DNA from 3 places in the Longispora fulva genome. Region 3 is predicted to be linked to each of the others. Evidence: riboswitches for the same ligand, from Rfam matches in the RefSeq annotation. Region 3 holds a riboswitch; each other region holds the start of a gene.
What was found. A riboswitch is a leader RNA that binds a small molecule or an ion and turns the genes downstream of it on or off. The one in region 3 is predicted to bind ZMP and ZTP.

Region 1 (6,649 bases), 290 kb from region 3:
AAGGGCTGGCCGCCCTGCGCGCCGCGCTTCTGGACATCCTCCCGCTGACGCCGGAGGCCGCGGCCGACAACCGGATCTGGGTCAGCTCCTGGGACGCCGCGCTGGCCGACCCGGACCTCGCGGCCGGGCACGCCGACCGGTACGGGCGCTCGCGCGAGCGGATCCGCCGGCACGTGGCGGCGGCGCAGGGCCTCGGGGAGTTGCCGTCGGGGGATCCGGACGACCTCGCCGCCGCGATCCAGTCGTTCGTGCTCGGGCTCATCGTGCAGGCGCTGCTCGGGGCGGAGGCTTTCCCGCCGGAGCGGCAGATCCGACTCCTGGACCGCTACCTGGCTGCGCTCACGACCCCGTGCTGACCTCGGGTGGAGGCGTTTCGCGGCCGGACGTCGGTCCGCTTCCGCCGGGGCGCCGGTGGCCGCCTCCGGCGCGCAGGGGTCGTCCGGTTCCGGTGTGGCCGGTGGCGCGGGGTGGCCCAGGTAGCATGGCCGCCGCGACAGTCGGAGCGTCACCACGGAGGTCCCGGGAATGAGTGTGGCGTTCTTCGCCCTCGGCGGCACGATCTCGATGGCCGGCGCCGCCGGTGAGGTCGTCACCCGGCTGAACGCCGCGGCGCTGGCCACCGGCGTGCCGGGGCTGGCCGAGCTGGGCGTGGGCCTCGACGTGCACGACATCGAGGCGGTGCCGAGCGCCAACCTGACCTTCGCCCATATCCTCGACCTCGTCGACCGGGCCACGGACGCGGTGGCCGGGGGCGCCAGCGGCGTGGTCGTCACCCAGGGCACCGACACGATGGAGGAGACGGCGTTCCTCGCCGACCTGGTGTGGGCCCTTCCCCAACCGCTCGTGTTCACGGGCGCGATGCGCAACCCGACCCTCGCCGGCCCGGACGGCCCAGCCAACCTGCTGGCCGCCGTCGCCGTCGCCGCGGATCCCCGGGCGCGTGACCTGGGCGCTCTCGTGGTGTTCGCCGACGAGATCCACGCCGCCAGGTGGGCGCGCAAGACGCACAGCACGAGTACCGCGACCTTCGCCTCCCCGAACGCCGGCCCACTCGGGCACGTGGTCGAACGCCAGGTCCGCGTCCTGACCCGCCCACCCCGGCACCCGCCCCTGCGCCGCCCGGATCCGCACGCGCTGCCCGACGTCCGCGTCGCGCTGCACACGGTCACGTTCGACGACGGGGACAGCCTTCCGGCGTACGCCGACACCCACCACGGACTCGTCGTCGCGGGCTACGGCGCGGGACACGTCCCGTCCGCCCTCGCGGCGCACCTGGGGGAACTCGCGCGGCGCGTCCCGGTGGTCCTCACCTCGCGCACCGGGGCCGGTTCGGTGCTGTCGAACACCTACACGTCGGTCGGCTCGGAGACGGATCTCCTTCGCCGGGGGCTGATCAACGGCGGTTTCCTGCATCCGCACCAGGCACGGGTGCTGCTGCGGACCCTCGTCGCGGCCGGAGCGGGGGTCGCCGAGATCCGTCAGGTGTTCGCCGAGCGGGGGTGACGCGCGGCTAGGGCCGAGGCCGGCCTCCATGCCACCAGGGACCCGTTCGCGCGTTTCCGGGTTACCGTCGAAGGCGTGCGCATCGTGCTGGCGGGTCTCCTGGTGCTGGTCCTCGGCGGATGCGCGGCGGCACCCGCGGAACACGCCGCGCCCGGGCGGAGCACGTCGTCGGCGTCCCGGCAGACCCCGTCGGAGGTCGACGCCACGCTGGCCAGCCTGCGCCGGGTCGACGACCTGCCGCTGTACGAGATGACCTACGTCGGCGACTACGACGCGCTCACCGGCGTCCCAACGGTCGCGGCGGCGAGCCCGTTCGGCTGCTCCCTGTTCGTCGCCTCCGGTGGTGCGGCACCGTTGTTCGGCCGCAACTTCGACTGGGAGCCGAACGCGGCGATGGTCCTGCACACCGCCCCGCCGGACGGGTACGCCGCGGTGTCGATCGTGGACCTGTCCTACCTCGGGGTGGGGCGCGGCGATGACCTGGTCCGGGCGCCGAAGACCCATGGGGAGCTGCTCAACGCCCCGCTGCTGCCGTTCGACGGCATGAACGAGCGCGGCCTGGCGGTCGGCCTGGCCGCCGACGACTCCGGTCGCGCCGGACGGGAGGCTGGCCGGCCCACGGTCGGGGGCGTGCGGGTCCTGCGGCTGATCCTGGACCACGCGGCGACCGTGGCGCAGGCTGTGGAGCTGCTCGGCGGGTACGACATCGACTTCTCCGGCGGACCGGCGTTGCACTACCTGTTCGCCGACGCGACGGGGGCCTCGGCGGTGGTGGAGTTCGTGGACGGCCGCACCGAGGTGTCGCGGGGCGGTCCACCGTGGCAGGCGCTCACGAACTTCCGGCTGGCGGGCTCGGACGTCGCGTCCCGCCAGAACGACCGGCGGTACGCGACGCTGCGGGCCGGCCTCGACCGGGCCGGGGGAGTGCTGACCCCCGACGCCGCGATGGGACTGTTGCGGTCCGTCGCCCAGCCGCACACCCGGTGGTCGGTGACCTACCAGCTCGACAGCCACGACGTGCGGGTGTCGACCGCCGCGCGGTGGGAGACTGTGCACTCCTTCCGGCTGTGAACCGCCACGGACCGCGGGCCCGGTACCCGGCGGGGCCCGGCGCCGTACCGGGAGGATCTAGTGGTGGAAGAGGCGGATGCCGGTGCGGGTGAGCGTGATGCCGTGTTCGCGGCAGGCGTCCTCGACCTCCGCCGAGCGGGCCGACCCGCCCGGCTCGGCGATGTGGTCCACGCCGTGCCGGTGGGCGTGGTCGACGTTGTCCCGGAACGGCAGCGCCCCGTCGGAGACGAACGCGACGCCGCGCCGCGCCGCCAGCCACGCCCGGCGGTCCCCGGCCGCGAACTCCGGCGCCGGCGTGGCCAGCGCCGCTGCCAGTCGCGCGTCCTCGTCCGGGGTCAGGCCGCCCTCCAGGTAACGGATCTGCCAGTTGATCCTGTCCTGTCGGCGGACGCCCGGCCGGAAGTCCAGGCCCCGGACCGCCGGATGGCGGCGCAGCCACCACGTGTCGGCCTTCGCGCCCGCCAGCCGGGTGCAGTCCACCCGGGACTGCTGCCCGGCCCCGATGCCGAGGGTCGCCCCGTCGCGCAGATAGCACACGGAGTTGGACTGGGTGTACCGCAGGACGATCAGGCCCAGCAGCAGGTCCCCGGCGGCGGAGGAGGAGAGGTCCAGCGCGGTGGTGAGGGGGACGCTGTCGCGTTCCTCGGTGAACCGCAGGCCGAACACCTCCCGCGACTCCAGCACCGGTGCCGTGAACGCCGGGTCGGCCTGCAGGACCAGGAAGCGGCCGTTCTTCTTCCCGGCGAGGGTCGCGACGGTGCCGGGCTCGTAGCCCGGGGCGATCACCCCGTCACACACGACGCGGGACAGCAGGTCGGCGAGTTCGGTGTCGACCGGGTGCGAGACGGCGGCCAGGTCGCCGTACGAGGACTTCGGGTCGGCGTCGCGGGCCCGCACGTACGCGCTGGTGACCGCGCCGACCCGGTCCAGGCCGTACAGCCCGGACGTGACCTCGTCGACCGGGCCCGCCATGGCGGCGCCGGCGGGTGAGACGTGTTTGAAGGACGCCGCGGCCGGTCGGCCCAGGGTCCGGGCCGCCTCGCTGACCAGCTGCCAGCCGTTGAGCGCGTCGAGCAGGTTGATGGCGGACGGGGTGCCGTTGAGCACCCGGACCGGCCACCGGCCGGGCTGCACCGGGGTGACGGTCGCGGCCTGGTGCGGATTGGTGCCGTAGCGCAGGTCCATGTGGGGACTCCTCAGTCGGGACTGACGGAGGCGCCCAGGCGGTCGACGCTCACGCGGGAAGGCTGGCCGCTCCCCGGTGGTGGTCCACCTTCGCCAGTCGCGACCAGTGCCGATGCTACCGCCCGCCGCCCGCGTGGCAATGCCCTGACCGGCGCGGAAGCGCTCAGGCGGGCCGGGCCCGCGCCTTCATCTGGTACATCGCCCGGTCCGCCCGGTCGATCGCGCACGTCAGCCCGCTGTCGGTGAGGTGCGACCAGCCGATCGCGAGGTTCAGCGCGCTGTCGGGGACCAGAGAGTTCCAGTCCTCGGCGGCGACGGCCTCGTGGATCCGGCTGCCGGTGGCCCGCGCGCCCGGCAGGTCGACGTGCGGCAGGACCAGGACGAACTCGTCGCCGCCGTACCGGGCCGCGAAGCCCTGGCCGACCGCGCGGGTCAGCACCCCGGCCAGGCGCTGCAGGACGAGGTCGCCGGCGAGGTGGCCGTAGCGGTCGTTGACGGCCTTGAAGCCGTTGAGGTCGGCCACCCCGACCGTGGCGGGGGTGCCGGCGGCGAGCAGTCCGGCGGCGTACTCGTGCAGCCGCCGCCGGTTGGGCAGCCCGGTCAACGGGTCGGTGAGGGCCGCGTCGGCGTACCGGTCGGCGACCCGGCGCAGGTTCTCGTGGTCGATCCGGGCGGCCACCCCGTCCACGAACAGTGCCGACAGCGGGTCGAGCGCCAGGTGCACCGCCCTGCTGGCCGCGCGTTCGGCGGCGATCGCCAGGGGCAGCCGGCCGGCGAGGGAGTGCGCGAGGGCCGACAGCCGGTGGGCCTCGGCGACCCCGAACGTGGCGGGGTGCACCGGTCCGGCCTCCAGCAGGGCGAGCGCGGCGTCGCCGTCCCCGGCCGCCAGCTCGGCGCACACCGGGGTCAGCGCCCGGATCGTCCGTTCGTCCGCGTCGTGTCCGACGCCGTCGAGCAGCCCGCTGAGGTCGGGGACGCTGGGGACGCCGAGCGCGGACAGCCGGGCGGCGGCGTACGCGATGTGCGCGCGGTCCACCGACCACGCCGGCGCGACGCCCCGCCCGAAGTCGTCGACGACCTTGCGGAGCAGCCGGACGGCGGTGGCCGTGTCGCCCCGGTGGTCGACGGCGACGGCGTGGCGGACCCTGATCTGCGCGCCGGTCTCCTCGTCGCTGAGGCCCAGTTCCGTGTACAGCGCGTTGGCGCGCTCCACGGCGTCGAGTGCCTGGGCGTGCAGCCCGGCCTGCGAGCAGCCGAGGGCGAGGTCGTACCAGGCGTCGGCCGCGCCGACCCAGGACGGCGCGGAGTCGAGGTGGCGCCGGCTGTACTCGAAGTGCCGGACGCACCGCTCCATGGCGCCGTGCAGGCAGGCGACGGAGCCGGCGATGGCGTGCAGTTCCCCGGCGACCGTGGCGTCGTCCACTTCGGCGAGCAGGGCGAACGCGCGGTCCAGCACGGGCGTGTACCCGGAGAGGTCGCCGACGTTGATCATCGCGCCGAGTTCGAAGGCGAGCGCCTGGGCGACGATGACGGGGGCGGTCGCGCGGTCGGAGATCCGCCGGGCCTCGGCGAGGGCCGCCTCGGACCGGCCCTGCTGCATCAGCGCCCGCAGCTGGCCGTAGACCGCATGGTGATCATGCGGTCCTTCGGTGGATTCGTCCTCGTGCACCGCATCCATATACCACAGCTGATGGGCGCGGGAGGCCCGGTGTCCTCATCGGACGGGGTGCGCCGTCCGGCCGACGCGGGCCCGCGCGGCGGCCCGGCCCCCGGCGTCGCCGTCGGAGGTGGGGTCGAGCGCGGCGAGGTCGGCGTCGACCCGTTCGGTGTCGCGGTCGGCGACGGCGGGGCCGCTGCCGGTGGGGCCGGGGAGCGGGCGGGTGCGGTGGTGCTGGACCTGGAGCCCGTAGGTGACGAGGGCCAGCAGGGCGAGGGTGGCGAGTACGGCTGTCATGGCTCTAAGTATTCGCCCGTCGATTTCCCGCCAACAGTGGCAGGATTGCCGTTGTGCATCAAAATCCTGCCAGGTAGGGTTGGGGTCATGTTGAGGACCATCGCCGTCGTGATCATGGACGGCGTCGCGCCGTTCGAGCTCGGCCTCCTGTGCGAGGTCTTCGGCATCGACCGCACCGACGACGGGGTGCCGCCGTTCGACTTCCGGGTCTGCGGCGAGCGGGCCGGCGAGCCGCTGCGCACCGGCGTCGGCATGCTCGTCACCCCGGAGTACGGCCTCGACGCGCTCGTCCACGCCGACCTCGTCGCCGTCCCGGCGCACGCCATCGCCGACGACTACCCGCCGGCCGTCCTGGCCGCCCTGCGCGCCGCCGCCGACCGGGGCGGCACCCTGGTCTCGGTGTGCAGCGGCGTGTTCGTCCTCGGCGCCGCCGGCCTGCTCGACGGCCGCGCGTGCACCACCCACTGGCGGCACGCCGGGGAGCTCGCCCGGCGTTTCCCCGAGGCCAGGGTCGACCCCGACGTCCTGTTCGTCGACGACGGCACCATGGTGACCAGCGCCGGCACCGCCTCGGGCATCGACGCGTGCCTGCACGTGGTCCGCCGGGAGCTCGGCTCGGGGGTGGCCAACGCCATCGCCCGGCGGATGGTGGTCGCCCCGCAGCGCGAGGGCGGCCAGCGGCAGTTCGTGGAGCTGGCCATTCCCGAGTGCACCGGCGACAGCCTCCAGCCGCTGCTCGCCTGGATGCTCGAGCACCTCGACACAGAGCACTCCGTGGCCGACCTCGCGCACCGGGCCATGCTGTCCGAGCGCACATTCGCCCGCCGGTTCGCCGCCGAGACCGGCACCACCCCGGGCCGGTGGATGGCGCTGCAGCGGGTGCTGCACGCCCGCCGGCTCCTCGAGGAGACCCAGTTGTCGGTGGAGGAGGTCGCG
Region 2 (6,649 bases), 3.5 Mb from region 3:
AGGGCGCGCTGGACCTGAGGTACCAGCCGATCGTCGACCTCACCGATGGCCGGACCGCCGGGGTGGAGGTGTTGCCCCGCTGGCACCATCCGGGGCTCGGCTGGGTCGGTCCCGCCGAGCTGCTCCGGATGGCCGCAGAAGCCGGTCTCACCCCACTGCTCGGTGCGTGGGTGCTCGACCGGTCGTGCCGCCAGCTCGCCAGCTGGCTCGCCGACGGCCGCGACCTGTGGATCTCGGTCCATGCCGAGCCCGCCGAGCTGGAATCCGTCCTGTACGTCGCCGGCGTCGCCGCGGCCCTGACCACCCACCGGGTGCCGGCGGCCCGCCTGGTCGTTGAGGTCACGGGGCCGGGCGACTCGCGCCGGGTGACCAGCCAGCTGGCCGGGCTGCGCGCGCTGGGCGTGCGGGTGGCGCTCGGTGGCACCGACCTCGGGCCGTCGACGATGCGCCAGTTGCGCCGGCTGTCGGTGGACCTGGTGAAGGGCTCGGGGGCGGCGACGGCCGTGGTGGTGACCCTGGGCCGCCGACTCGGCTACGAGGTGGTGGCGGAGGGGATCGGCACGGCGGAGGCGTTGACGGCGGCGAAGGCGGCGGGCTGCCGGTACGGGCAGGGGGAGGCGCTGGGGCGCGCCGCCCCGGCGGAGCACGTCGAACCGCTGCTCAGCTACGCGCCGCCCAGCCGACGGGCGGGGTGAACCGGCGGGCGGGGGACTTCCCGCCGTAACCGGAAAAAGAAACGATGCCCCGGCACAGAGCCGGGGCATCGTCGTGGATCAGGGACTACTCCGAGGCGTAGCCCGGCATCGGGTAGGCCTTCAGCAGGTCGGACACCTCGCCGGCGATCCGGTCGAGCTCCGCGGTGTCCTCCTTGAGGGCCGCGCCGATCGCCTCGTCCATCCACGCCGCGACCTGCGGCATCTGCTCCGGGGTGAGGCCCCGGGTGGTCAGGCCGGCGGTGCCGAGCCGGATGCCGGACGGGTCGAACGGCTTGCGCGGGTCGAACGGCACCGTGTTGTAGTTCAGCTCGATGCCGGCGGCGTCGAGGGCCTGCGCGGCGGGCTTGCCGGCGATGCCCTTCGGGGTGAGGTCCGCGAGGATCAGGTGGTTGTCGGTGCCGCCGGAGACCAGGTCGAAGCCGCGCTCCACGAGGGCGGCGGCCAGGGCCTGGGCGTTGGCGACGACCTGGTGGGCGTAGACCTTGAATTCCGGGGTGGCCGCCTCGCGAAGGGCGACAGCGATGCCCGCCGTCGTGTGGTTGTGCGGGCCGCCCTGCAGGCCGGGGAACACGGCCTTGTCGATGGCCTTGGCGTGCTCGGCGTTGCACATCAGCATCGCGCCGCGCGGGCCGCGCAGGGTCTTGTGCGTCGTGGTGGAGATCACGTCGGCGTACCCGACCGGGGACGGGTGCGCGCCACCCGCGATCAGGCCGGCGATGTGCGCGATGTCGGCCAGCAGGACGGCGCCGACCTCCTTCGCGATCGCCGCGTACGCCGGGAAGTCGATGGTGCGCGGGATCGCCGTGCCGCCGCAGATGATCAGCTTCGGCCGGTGCTCCAGGGCCAGCTCGCGGACCTTGTTCAGGTCGACGAGGCCGGTCTCCTTCTCGACGCCGTAGTGCACGGCGTTGAACCACTTGCCGGTGGCCGACACCGGCCAGCCGTGGGTCAGGTGCCCGCCGGCCGGCAGGCCCATGCCGAGGACGGTGTCGCCCGGGTTCAGGAACGCCAGGTAGACGGCCAGGTTGGCCGGGGAGCCGGAGTAGGTCTGCACGTTGGCGTGGTCGACACCGAACAGCGACTTGGCCCGCTCGATCGCGATCGTCTCGATCTGGTCGATGAACTGCTGGCCCTCGTAGTACCGCTTGCCGGCGTAGCCCTCGGAGTACTTGTTCGTCAGCACCGTCCCGGTCGCCTCGAGCACGGCGGTCGACACGTAGTTCTCCGAGGCGATCATGCGGATCTTCTCGAACTGGCGCTTCGCCTCGGCCTCGATCAGACCCGCGATCTGCGGATCCTCGGTGGCCAGGTGCGAGATCGATGGCTCGTGCACTGCTCGTCTCCAGACATGTTTTCGCTTGTCCCGGCACCCAGGCGCACGGTGCTCGGCGAGTGTCGCTTCCCGGTGGTTATGTCCACCCAACCCGCGCCAGTCGCGTACCTGACATGTTAGTCGACCTGCGACGGCCACCGATCACGAGATCAAGCCGTTATGCTCGGCCGCCATGGGACTCACGCCCGCGGAGGGCAACGCGATTCTGGCCGCCCACTTCGCCCCCTGGGTGCTCGCGCTCGGGCTCGTCGTCGAGGAGGTCGGCGAGGGCTCGGCGACCCTGCGGCTGCCGTGGTCGACCGATCTGGCCCGGGAGGGCGGGGCGCTGTCCGGGCAGGCGATGATGGCCGCCGCCGACACCGCGTCGGTGATCGCCCTGTCGGCGACCAGGGGCGGCTTCTTCCCGATGACGACGGTGCAGCTGTCCTCGACCTTCCAGCGCCCGGTGCTCGGCGAGGACACCCTGGTCCGCGCGGAGGTCACGAAGGCCGGCCGCAGCCTGGCCTTCGTGAACATCACGCTGTCGGCGTCGAAGGGCGTGGCCGCGGAGGTCTCCACGGTCTACGCCCTCCTTGCCTGAAAAACCTTCAGAAGGTTACGGCGACACCCGACCCGGCGCGCATCGGTCCGAGGGGCACTCGAATCCGGCGTCAGCCACGAGTCGCCCTACGGCACCAGCCGGTACGCTCCGTCGGACGCGGACGTCGCCATCGACGCGTACGCCCGCAGCGCCGCCGACACCGGCCGCTCCCGGTCCACCGGCGTGTACGGCTTGTCCCGCTTCTCCTCGGCCACCCGCCGCGCCTCCAACTCCTCGTCGGAGACGTCCAACCGGATCGACCGGTTCGGGATGTCGATCACGATGGTGTCCCCCTCGCGCACGAGGCTGATCAGCCCGCCAGCCGCCGCCTCGGGGGAGGCGTGCCCGATCGACAGCCCGGACGTGCCGCCGGAGAACCGGCCGTCCGTGATCAGCGCGCAGGCCCGCCCGAGCCCCCGCCCCTTCAGGAACGACGTCGGGTACAGCATCTCCTGCATACCCGGCCCGCCCTTGGGCCCCTCGTACCGGATGACCACCACGTCCCCGGCCACCACCTGGTTGCCGAGGATCGCGGTGACGGCGTCGTCCTGGGACTCGTACACCTTGGCGGGTCCGGTGAAGGTCAGGCAGTCGTCGGGGACGCCGGCAGTCTTGACCACGCACCCGTCCGGGGCGAGGTTGCCGAACAGGATGGCCAGCCCGCCGTCGGCGGAGTACGCGTGCTCCACGGACCGGATGCAGCCGTTCTCCGCGTCGGTGTCCAGGGTGGACCACCGGTTGTCGGTGGAGAACGGCTCGACGGTGCGCACCCCGCCGGGCGCGGCGTGGAACAGCTCCAGTGCCGCTGCCGACGCGGATCCGCTGCGGATGTCCCACTCCGCCAGCCAGGTGTCGAGCGAGGGGGAGTGCACCGACCACACGTCGGTCCGCAGCGCCCCGCCCCGGTGCAGCTCGCCGAGCAGCGCGGGGATGCCGCCGGCCCGGTGCACGTCCTCCATGTGGTACTTCGGTGAGTTCGGCGCGACCTTCGCCAGGCACGGCACCCGCCGGGAGATCTCGTCGACGTCGGCGACGTTGAAGTCGACCTCGGCCTCGCGGGCGGCGGCCAACAGGTGCAGCACGGTGTTCGTGGAGCCGCCCATCGCCACGTCGAGCGCGACGGCGTTCTCGAACGCGGCCCGGGACGCGATGGCCCGGGGCAGCACGGACATGTCGTCGTTGGCGTAGTACGCGTCGGCGATCCGGACCACCGTCCGGCCGGCCTCCTCGAACAGCCCCCGGCGCAGCGCGTGCGTGGCCAACACCGAGCCGTTGCCGGGCAGGGCCAGGCCGATGGCCTCGGTGAGGCAGTTCATCGAGTTGGCGGTGAACATGCCGGAACAGGATCCGCAGGTCGGGCACGCCGAGCGTTCGATCTTGTCCAGGTCGCTGTCGGACACGGCCTGGTCGGCGGCGGCGACCATCGCGTCGATCAGGTCGAGCTTGTGGGTGACGACGCCGTTCATCGCGACCGTCTTACCGGCCTCCATCGGCCCGCCGGAGACGAACACGGTGGGGATGTTCAGCCGGAGCGCGGCCAGCAGCATGCCGGGCGTGATCTTGTCGCAGTTGGAGATGCAGACCAGGGCGTCGGCGCAGTGCGCGTTCACCATGTACTCCACCGCGTCGGCGATCAGCTCCCGCGACGGCAGCGAGTAGAGCATCCCGCCGTGGCCCATCGCGATCCCGTCGTCCACGGCGATCGTGTTGAACTCCTTGGACACCCCGCCGGACGCCTCGATCGAACCGGCGACGATCTTCCCGACATCCCGCAGATGCACATGCCCCGGTACGAACTGCGTGAAGCTGTTGGCGATAGCGACAATGGGCTTTCCGAAATCGCCGTCCGTCATTCCGGTCGCACGCCACAGGGCACGCGCGCCGGCCATGTTCCGGCCATGGGTGGAGGTCTTCGACCGCAGCTCAGGCATAGCACGAGTCTCCCACCGCCGGTCGGCGGCCGCCATTGACCCGTCCGCCGGCCCACTGTGCGGGACAGCGCCGTGACAGATAGCGGACACGCTGTGTGTCCCGAATCGGGGAAAAGTTCGGCACAGTAGTTATCGTGCCCCCTCGCACGCTTGTTCCGTTTGGCAGGGCCCCGTGGCTGGTCGCCGGTCTTGGGGTGTCTGTCCTTGCCCACGGGCTGGCGTTGTCCGCCGACGCGCGGATCGGGGTGCGGCTGACCACCCTCGCCGGCGTGCTGTGCGCGGGGTCCCTGCTCGCGGGCCTGCTGACCATGCGGGGCGGCCCGCGCGGCTGGGGCGCCCGGGTCCGGGCGGTGCTCGATGGGCTGCTCGTCGCCGGCAGCGGGGCCTATGTCGTGTGTCTGCTGGTGCTGGGGCCCCGGATCGCCATGCCGCCGGTCATCGTGGGCGCGGCCGGCGCGACGGTCGCCGTGGTGTGCGGGGTGGGGATGGCGGTGTGCCTGCGGGCCAGCCAGCCCAAGGGTCCGGTGTTCGCGGTCGCCGCCGGGGCCGGGCTGCTGTCGGCTGGGACGTTCGCGCAGGTCCTGTGGCGGTGGGCGGCGCTGCCGGGGAGCCGGCCGGCCGGGCTCGTGTTGTGGCTCGCGGGGGTCGGCGTGCTGGTGGCGGCCGTGGTCCGGGCGACCAGGGGCGAGCCGGGGCCGGGCCCCGCCGGGCACGCGCCGCTGCCGCGCCTGGGGACGGGGCTGTCGATGCTTCCGGTGGCCGCGGCCCTGGGCGCGACGCTCTACCACCTGGTGACGGTGGGCCCGCTGACCGTCCGGGCGACGTACGCGGCCACGGCCGTCGCCTTCGCGCTCGTCGGCCGGCAGGCGCTGACGATGCGCGACGCCCGCAGGTACGCCGACGAGCTCGCCCACCGCGAGGCGCACTTCCGCTCGATCGTCGCCGGCGCCTCGGACGTGACGATGCTGCTCGACAGCCGGCTCGACGTGCGCTGGCTGTCCCCGTCGGCGGCGTGGCGGCTGGGCCTGATCGAGCGCGACATCGTGGCCCGGTCGTTCCTGGAGCTGCCGCACCCCGAGGACGTGGCCGCGGCCGAGGACGTGCTCCGCGACATCCTGGCCGGCCCGGGCGGCTCGCAGACCCGGATGTACGCGCGGATCCTCGACGCCGCCGGCGAGTGGCGCGACCTGGAGTCGATGATCAGCGACCAGCGGCACGTGCCCCAGGTCGCCGGCCTCGTCATGCACTGCCGCGACGTCACGGACCGCAAGCACCTGGAGCGCGAGCTGGCGAAGATGGCGTACGCGGACCCGCTCACCGGTCTCGGCAACCGCCGCGCCCTGCTGCGCACGCTGCACGACGAGGCCGGGGGCCGGGTGTGCACGCTGCTCACCCTGGACCTGGACGGCTTCAAGAACGTCAACGACGTCCGGGGCCACGACGTCGGCGACGCGGTGCTGGTGGAGGTGGCCCACCGGCTGCGGGCGAACCTGCGGCCGGGCGACGTGCCGACCCGGCTCGGGGGCGACGAGTTCGCGGTGCTGATGTGGTCGGGTCCGCAGACAGCCGCAGTGGTGGCCGGGCGGCTGTTGAAGGTGCTCAACGCGCCGTACCGGATCGAGGATCTGACGGTCTTCCTCTCCGCCAGCATCGGGCTGGCCGGCTGCCGGACGGCCAACGACGTGCCCCAGCTCCTCCGCAACGCCGACATGGCCCTGCGGGCGGCGAAGCGGCGCGGCAAGAACCGGGTGGAGGAGTACGACGCGGAGTACGCGCGGTCGATGGCCGCGCGCGCCGACATGGCCGCGGAGTTGCGCGGTGCGGGGGAGCGCGGCGAGCTGTCGCTGGTCTACCAGCCGGTGCTGCATCTCCCCGACAACCGGCTCGTCGGGGTGGAGGCGCTGCTGCGCTGGCGGCACCCCCGGCTGGGCGTGGTGCGGCCGGCGCAGTTCATCCCGGTGGCGGAGGAGTCCGACCTGGTCGAGGAGCTGGGCACGTGGACGCTGCACCAGGCGTGCCACCAGCTGTCGGCGTGGCTACGGGCCGGGCACGACCTGTGGGCCTCGGTGAACCTGTCGACCCGCCAGCT
Region 3 (6,649 bases):
CCGCTGGAGCTGGCGGTCGAGCGCCTCGTCGAGGCGGCGCGTGGTGACCAGGAAGGCCAGCCACGCGCGCCGCTCGGGTTCGGTCAGCCAGCGGGGCTCGGAGAGCGTGCTGTTCGGCATGTCAGGCGGCGGGCGTCAGGTCGATGGTGTGACCCGTCCGTTCGACCTTCGCGTGCAGGTAGCGCAGGTTCGCCTCGGTGGCGTGCACCCCGGTGCGGGCCAGGACGCGCACGTCCACGCCCAGGTCGCGCAGCTGCGCGGCCTTGTCCGGGTTGTTCGTCAGCAGGTCCACCCGGGGGGCGCCCAGCGCGGCGAGCATCTGGGCGGCGGCGGTGTAGTCGCGCTCGTCGTCGGCGTGCCCGAGGGCGCGGTTGGCCGCGTAGGTGTCCAGGCCGGTGTCCTGCAGGGCGTAGGCGTCCAGCTTCGCGTACAGCCCGATGCCGCGGCCCTCCTGGCGCAGGTACAGCAGCCAGCCGCCGTGCTCGGCGATGCGTTCGACGGCCTCGCGCAACTGGGGACCGCAGTCGCAGCGGGCCGAGCCGAACACGTCGCCGGTCATGCACTCCGAGTGCACCCGCACGAGCGGCACGTCCACGCCGGTGACATCGCCCAGGCCGATGGCCAGGTGCTCCTTACCGTCAGCGAGCCCGGTGAAGGTCACGATCTCGGCGGGGGTGGTGAAACCGTCGCCGAAACGCAGCGGCACCGGGACCCTGGTCCGTATTCCGGCCGGAGCAATCATCGTTGTCCTCCACGGTGCTTGAGCGTTCAAGTTTCCCTGTCGACGATACGGCCGGGTTCCTTAACGATCAATGTGAGCAACCTCGCGGAATTTGACGTGTCCCACCGCACGCGGCGGGAATACGCCCGCGACCAGGGCGGTCGGTCGCTGCGGCGTCGCAGAACGCAGTCGGGTCCCGCGGGTCGGCCGGAGCCGACCGCGGGACCCGACCACAGTGTCAGACCGTCCACGGCGGCGTGAGCCACGAACCGTCCGCCAGGGCGGCGCGCAGACCCACGCTGGTGTTCACCCACGCGGACAGCGCCTCGGCCCCGGTGTCGATCCCGAACAGGCTGCCGGCCGGCACGATGATCACGTCACCGACGGTCACGTCCTGCTTCTCGTCGTCGAGGGTGACGGTGGCCGATCCGGCCGTGATGTGCAGGATCTCCTCGCGGGTGACCCGGTGCGCGACGCCGGTCACGCCGGCCGGGACGTCGACCCGCCACGCGCACAGCTCGGCGCTGCCGCTGCGCGGGGCGGCGTAGGAGGTGAAGGTGCTGCCGTGGATCTCGTAGACGACGGCGTCGGAGGGGTGGATGACGGGCACGGTGACTCCTCGGAACTAGACAAGTGGCTTGACTAAAATGGTCAAGGATCTTGTCCGGGATGTCAAACTGCTTTCATGAGTACCGACCACCGGGCGCTGGCCTACCTCGTGCTCGCCGCCGCGAACACCCTCAGCGAGGCCATCCACTCGGGCGTGGTCGCCCGCGGCTTCGACGACGTGCGCCCCGCGCACGGCTTCGCGTTCGTCCGGCTCGCCCCGGCCGGAGCCACCGTCGGGCAGGTCGCCGAACACCTGGGCGTGACGAAACAGGCCGCCAGCCAGCTCGTGGAGGAACTCACCCGCAAGGGGTACGTCACCAGCCAGCCCCACCCGCGCGACGCCCGCGCCCGCCTGGTCACCCTCACCGAACGCGGCTGGGCCTGCACCCGGGCCGCCGACGCCGCCGCCGAGGAGGCCGCGGCCCGGTGGGCCGCGGTGATCGGCGAGCACCGGGTCGCGGCCATGGTCGCCGACCTGGCCCGGGTCGCCGCCCCCGGCCGGCTGCGCCCCACCTGGTAGCCGCCGCGCGCCGCGGCGCTCCGACGCCGTCCACGGCCGCGCTCGCCGGCTCGCCCGCGCGATCCGGGCCGATTCCGCGCGCCTGGTAGATTCGGAGGCAGTCGCGACTGGCGAGGGTGGATCACCACCGGGGAGCGGCAGCCACACAACGCACGGTGTCGACCGCCTGGGCACCTTCGTCGACGACGGAGGTTCGTGTGCAGACATTTCTCGACCAACTGGCCAGCCGCAGTCCGGCACCCGGCGGCGGCGCGTCCGCGGCGCTGCACGCCGCCCAGGGCGCGGCCCTGCTCGCGATGGTCGCCCGCTACAGCGACGGCCCGAAGTACACCGAACACGCCCCGCTGATCGGGGCCGTGCTCGCCGAGGCCGAAGGGCTGCGCGCCCGCGCCGTGGCCCTCGTCGCCGAGGACGCCGAGGCGTTCGCCGCCGTGGCCGCCGCGTACCGGGGACCCCGCGAGGTCCTCGCCGCGGCCCTGGTCGCTGCGGCCCGGCCGCCGGCCGCCGTACTGGGTGTCGCCGCCCGGCTCGTGGCCCTCGCCGAGGACCTGCTCCCGGTCGGCAACCGCAACGTCGTCACCGACATCGCCGCAGCCGCCGAGGCCGCCCGCGCCGCCGCGACCACCTCTCGGGTCAACGTGGAGGTCAACCTCGCCGGCGTCGTCGACCCCGACGCGCGCCGGGAACTTCTGGCCGCCCTCGACGGGGTCGACGACCTGATCGCCCGCGCCGAGGCCGTCACGACCGCCGTCCGCGCACGGATCGCGGCATGACCGGGCACGCGGCAGCGGACCTCACCTCCGGTGGCGCACGCCTGCCCGGTGACGGCGTCGCGTCGCCCCTGTCGGGCAAGGATCTCGCCGCGTCGATCCGGGCCGAGGTCGCGGCCATGGTCGCCCAGGGGCCGGCCCCGAAGCTCGCGATCGTCACCGCCACCGCCGACGAGGCCAGCGCCTGGTACGTGCGCTCCCTGGCCCGCGCCGCCGGCAAGGTCGGCATCACCTGCGAGGTCGTCGACCTGGGCCCGCACGCCGACGCCGCGACCATCACGGCGACCCTGGTGGCGCTGGGCACCGACCCCGGCACCCACGGGGTGATCCTGCAGACGCCGCTGCCGGCCGGGGTGTCCGCCCGCGAGGTGGCCCTGGCCATCGAACCGGCCCGCGACGTCGACGGCGCGAACCCGGTCAGCCTCGGTCGGCTGGCCACCGGCCTGCCGGCGTACGCACCGGCGACCGCAGAGGCCGTCGTCGCGCTTCTCGACCACCACGGGATCGCCCTCGCGGGGAAGGAGGTCGTGGTCGTCGGCCGGTCCACGGTGGTCGGCAAACCCCTCGCGCACCTGCTGCTGGACCGCGACGCCACGGTCACCGTCTGCCATTCGCGGACCGTGAACCTGCCGGCCGTCACCCGGCGCGCCGACATCCTGGTCGTCGCGGTCGGCCGGGCCGGCCTCGTCACCGCCGACCACGTCGCCCCGGGCGCGGTGGTCATCGACGTGGGCACCCATCCGACGGCCGACGGGGGACTGGTCGGGGACGTCGACGCCGGGTCGGTGGCCGCGGTGGCGGGGGCGCTGAGTCCGGTACCCGGCGGGGTGGGTCCCGTGACCACCGCCCTGCTGCTGCGGCACACCCTGGACGCGGCCCGGGCGTGACGTCGCCGGGTCCCGCGAGGTGTCGGGCCGCTGGAAACCGGATCAGGTGTCGCCGTAACCGGAGAATATTCCTGGTTTTCAGGGTCGTGAGAGCTGGTCCACCAGGATCGTGAGGCGGCGCTCGGCCAGGTCCGGGCGGAGCCTGCCGCCCCGGGTCAGCGTCACCAGGCCGTGCAGCGCGCTCCAGCCCACCTCGGTGAACGTCTCGGCGTCGCGATCCCCGGCGAGCGGGACGAACACGCCCAGCAGCTGGCCGAACGCCTCCCGCAGCGCCTCGGGCGCGTCGGGCCCGCCGAACGGCAGGTCCGTGGCCAGGCTGAACATCGCGTCGTAGAGCGCCGGATTGGCGTGCGCGAAGTCGACGTAGGCCCGGGCGACGGCGGCCAGCGCCGCCCCGGGCTCCCCGGCTTCCCCCGCACCGCGCGCGGCGGCCAGTGCCCCGGCCAGCTCGGCGAAGCCGCGCACCGCGACCGCGGCGACGATCGCGTCCTTGCCGGAGAAGTGGCTGTAGAGCACCGGCTGGCTGTACTCGATCCGGTCGGCGAGCCTGCGGGTCGTCACCGCCTCCCAGCCCTCGGCCTCGGCCAGTTCCCGGGCGGCGGTGACGATCAGCTCGTGGCGCTGGGTGCGTTCGCGCTCACGGCGCGCGTGGATGGACACACCTCACCCTAGCATTGCTAGCCATCCGAGCGCAGATTGTCCGAAGGGGCGCGGACCATGTGGTCCGCGCCCCGCTCAGAACTCACCCGATGCCGACTCCGCCCCCTCAGGCGCGGCGGGCCGACCGGCCCCGTCTACCGGCGCTCCCCGGCGACGCGGGGCGCTGCGAGCAGCAGTCCCACCGCCGCGACAGTCAACGCGAGGATCACGGCGACGACGACCCTGAGCTCCGTGGGCACGTCGGCCACGAAGAACGCCGGCACCGCGCTCAGCGCCGACAGCACCCGCGCGCCGACGACCGTGCCGACGGCGACCCGGCGGCCCCGCCACCCGAGGCCGACGGCCACGACGGTGACAAGGCCCAGGATCACGTCGGCGACGACGACCGCGGTGGGCGGGCCCTGCTCCCCGCCGGCGAAGGCCGAGCCGATGTCGGCCAAACCCAGCAGAGCGGCGATGACCAGACCAGTACGCAACATTCTCATGACGTCCTCCTGACGGGTACGGCAACGGTGGGACCCAGGTCCCAGGCGTCATCCGGGGTGCGCAGCACGCGCCAGGCCGCCACGGCGAACCCGAGCGCCGTCAGCCCCCACGCGCAGGCGTCGAGCAGCTGGAACCCGGCGGCGGTGCACACGGCGTGCAGTGGTTGGGACACGAGGACGGCGACGGCCGCCCAGGCCGGTACCGCGCCGGACCGCCACAGGGCCGCACCGAGCAGCACCATGCCGACCACGTGACCGGCCACGAAGATCACCCCGGCGACGGCCACCGGCGCCAGTCCACTGAGTTCGGTCAGCAGGGTCGCGGCGGTGCGCGGATCGACGGTGCCGCTGGCCAGTACCCGCACGGTCGGGTCGACGGCGAAGAACGGCAGCGCCGCGAAAGCCGGCACCAGCAGTACCAGGCCGGCGAGGGTGAGCGCCGGGGCGCGCCGCTGGGCGAGCCGTCCGGCGGCCAGCACGGACGGGATGAGCGTGACCAGGGCGAGCACGCTGAGCCACAGCACGGCGTCCTGCCGGCCCAGGTGCGCCGCCGTGGCGGTGATGGTCTCCTGGTCGTCGCCGGTGCCGAAGTACGGCAGGACGCCGCGCAGCACGGCGATCGACAGCGGTCCGAGCGGCAGGAGCACAGCGGCACCGACCCGTCGGACGGTGCGGGTGTCGCGTGGGGTGGTCATCGGACACTCCTTTCGGGAACGGGAACACCGTCCACGTTCCAGCCCACCCGCCCCCGACCGGTTGAGGCCGGCGTCCCGCCGCGGTCGGGAAGATGCCCGGCACGATTAGGGGCCAGCCCCCCTCCGCATCCGGGATCCATGGCCCAGGATGGGGTGGTGAGCGCACCGAGATGGCAACGGACCCTGGCGTGGGCGCTGTGCGCGGTCGCGGCCGTCGAGGTGCTCACCGTGTCCGTCGTGGCCCTCGGTCAGCGGGTGGCGGCCGGTGACCTGATCGACTCGTACGTGGTCACCAACACCGCGATCGGCGTCGGCTTCGCGGTGTGCGGCGGCATCCTCGCCACCCAGCGGCCCCGCAACCCGGTCGGCTGGCTCCTGCTCGCCACCGGCCTGGCCCCGCTGACCACCGCGGCAGCCGGCCAGGTCGGGCTGTACGGCGCCACCCACCACTGGCCCGATCCGGTACTGCGCACCCTGCTGAGCGTCTTCTACCTCGCCTGGCCCTGGGGCATCTGCATGTTCTGGCCCCTGGCGCTGCACCTGTTCCCGACCGGCCGGCCGGTGTCGCCACGCTGGCGGTGGACGCTGGGGCTGACCGTGCTCTTCGGAGCCCTGTTCGCGCTGGCCATGTCCACGGAGTCCGAGCCGGTGCGGGGGATCCACTCGTACCTGGCGCTGGCCCTCCCCGGCCCGCTGGCGTTCGTGGGCAACCTGGCCCCGCTGTTCTCCCTGCTCGCCGCGCTCGCCGGCCTCGTCGTCCGCTACCGGCGCGGCGACGAACAGCTGCGCCGCCAACTGCTGTGGCTGGTCCTCGCCGTCACCGTCGCCGTCGGGCTGAACCTGCCGCGCTGGCTCGTGGGCGGCGGCCCGATCCTGCTGCTGTTGGCCGTCCCGCTCGTCCCGGTGGCGATCACCATCGCGATCCTGCGCCACCAGCTGCTCGACATCCGCCTCGTCCTGTCCCGCACCGTCGGCTACCTGCTGCTCACCGCCTCCGTGATCGCCGCCTACACCGGACTGTTGGCGGCCTTCGACGCGCTGCTGCGCGGCAGCGGGGCGCCGGTCGTGGCCACCCTCGTCATCGCGCTCGCGTTCAACCCGGCCCGGGTCCGGCTGCAACGCGGCGTGGACCGGCTGCTGTACGGCTCACGGTCCGACCCGGTCCGGGCCGTGTCACGGGTCGGCGCGCGGCTCGCGGCCGACGACCTCACCGGGGTGCTCGAAGGCACCCGCGACGCGCTACGGCTACCGTTCGCCGCACTGCGCCGTGACGGGCACGAACTCGCCGCGTCCGGCCAGCCA

Region 1: another riboswitch for ZMP and ZTP. It lies ahead of IW245_RS06635 (phosphoribosylaminoimidazolecarboxamide formyltransferase); the one in region 3 lies ahead of IW245_RS07975 (cyclodeaminase/cyclohydrolase family protein).
Region 2: another riboswitch for ZMP and ZTP. It lies ahead of glyA (serine hydroxymethyltransferase); the one in region 3 lies ahead of IW245_RS07975 (cyclodeaminase/cyclohydrolase family protein).

Annotation. Positions count from the first base shown of each region.
Region 1 is NZ_JADOUF010000001.1:1,522,858-1,529,506, forward strand. Features, by position in the region: gene IW245_RS06620 (TetR/AcrR family transcriptional regulator) at 1-356, shown strand, start outside; gene IW245_RS06625 (asparaginase) at 526-1,503, shown strand; gene IW245_RS06630 (carcinine hydrolase/isopenicillin-N N-acyltransferase family protein) at 1,579-2,574, shown strand; gene IW245_RS06635 (phosphoribosylaminoimidazolecarboxamide formyltransferase) at 2,632-3,759, opposite strand; ZMP/ZTP riboswitch at 3,785-3,870, opposite strand; gene IW245_RS06640 (GGDEF domain-containing protein) at 3,923-5,428, opposite strand; gene IW245_RS06645 (hypothetical protein) at 5,474-5,713, opposite strand; gene IW245_RS06650 (GlxA family transcriptional regulator) at 5,801-6,649, shown strand, end outside.
Region 2 is NZ_JADOUF010000001.1:5,329,164-5,335,812, reverse strand. Features, by position in the region: gene IW245_RS23950 (EAL domain-containing protein) at 1-695, shown strand, start outside; gene glyA (serine hydroxymethyltransferase) at 781-2,049, opposite strand; ZMP/ZTP riboswitch at 2,078-2,163, opposite strand; gene IW245_RS23940 (PaaI family thioesterase) at 2,222-2,629, shown strand; gene ilvD (dihydroxy-acid dehydratase) at 2,716-4,560, opposite strand; gene IW245_RS23930 (putative bifunctional diguanylate cyclase/phosphodiesterase) at 4,755-6,649, shown strand, end outside.
Region 3 is NZ_JADOUF010000001.1:1,817,009-1,823,657, reverse strand. Features, by position in the region: gene IW245_RS07995 (MarR family winged helix-turn-helix transcriptional regulator) at 1-120, opposite strand, end outside; gene IW245_RS07990 (GTP cyclohydrolase II) at 122-742, opposite strand; gene IW245_RS40410 (cupin domain-containing protein) at 960-1,331, opposite strand; gene IW245_RS07980 (MarR family winged helix-turn-helix transcriptional regulator) at 1,407-1,850, shown strand; ZMP/ZTP riboswitch at 1,944-2,029, shown strand; gene IW245_RS07975 (cyclodeaminase/cyclohydrolase family protein) at 2,048-2,623, shown strand; gene IW245_RS07970 (bifunctional 5,10-methylenetetrahydrofolate dehydrogenase/5,10-methenyltetrahydrofolate cyclohydrolase) at 2,620-3,507, shown strand; gene IW245_RS07965 (TetR/AcrR family transcriptional regulator) at 3,586-4,167, opposite strand; gene IW245_RS07960 (hypothetical protein) at 4,302-4,652, opposite strand; gene IW245_RS07955 (hypothetical protein) at 4,649-5,347, opposite strand; gene IW245_RS07950 (sensor histidine kinase) at 5,504-6,649, shown strand, end outside.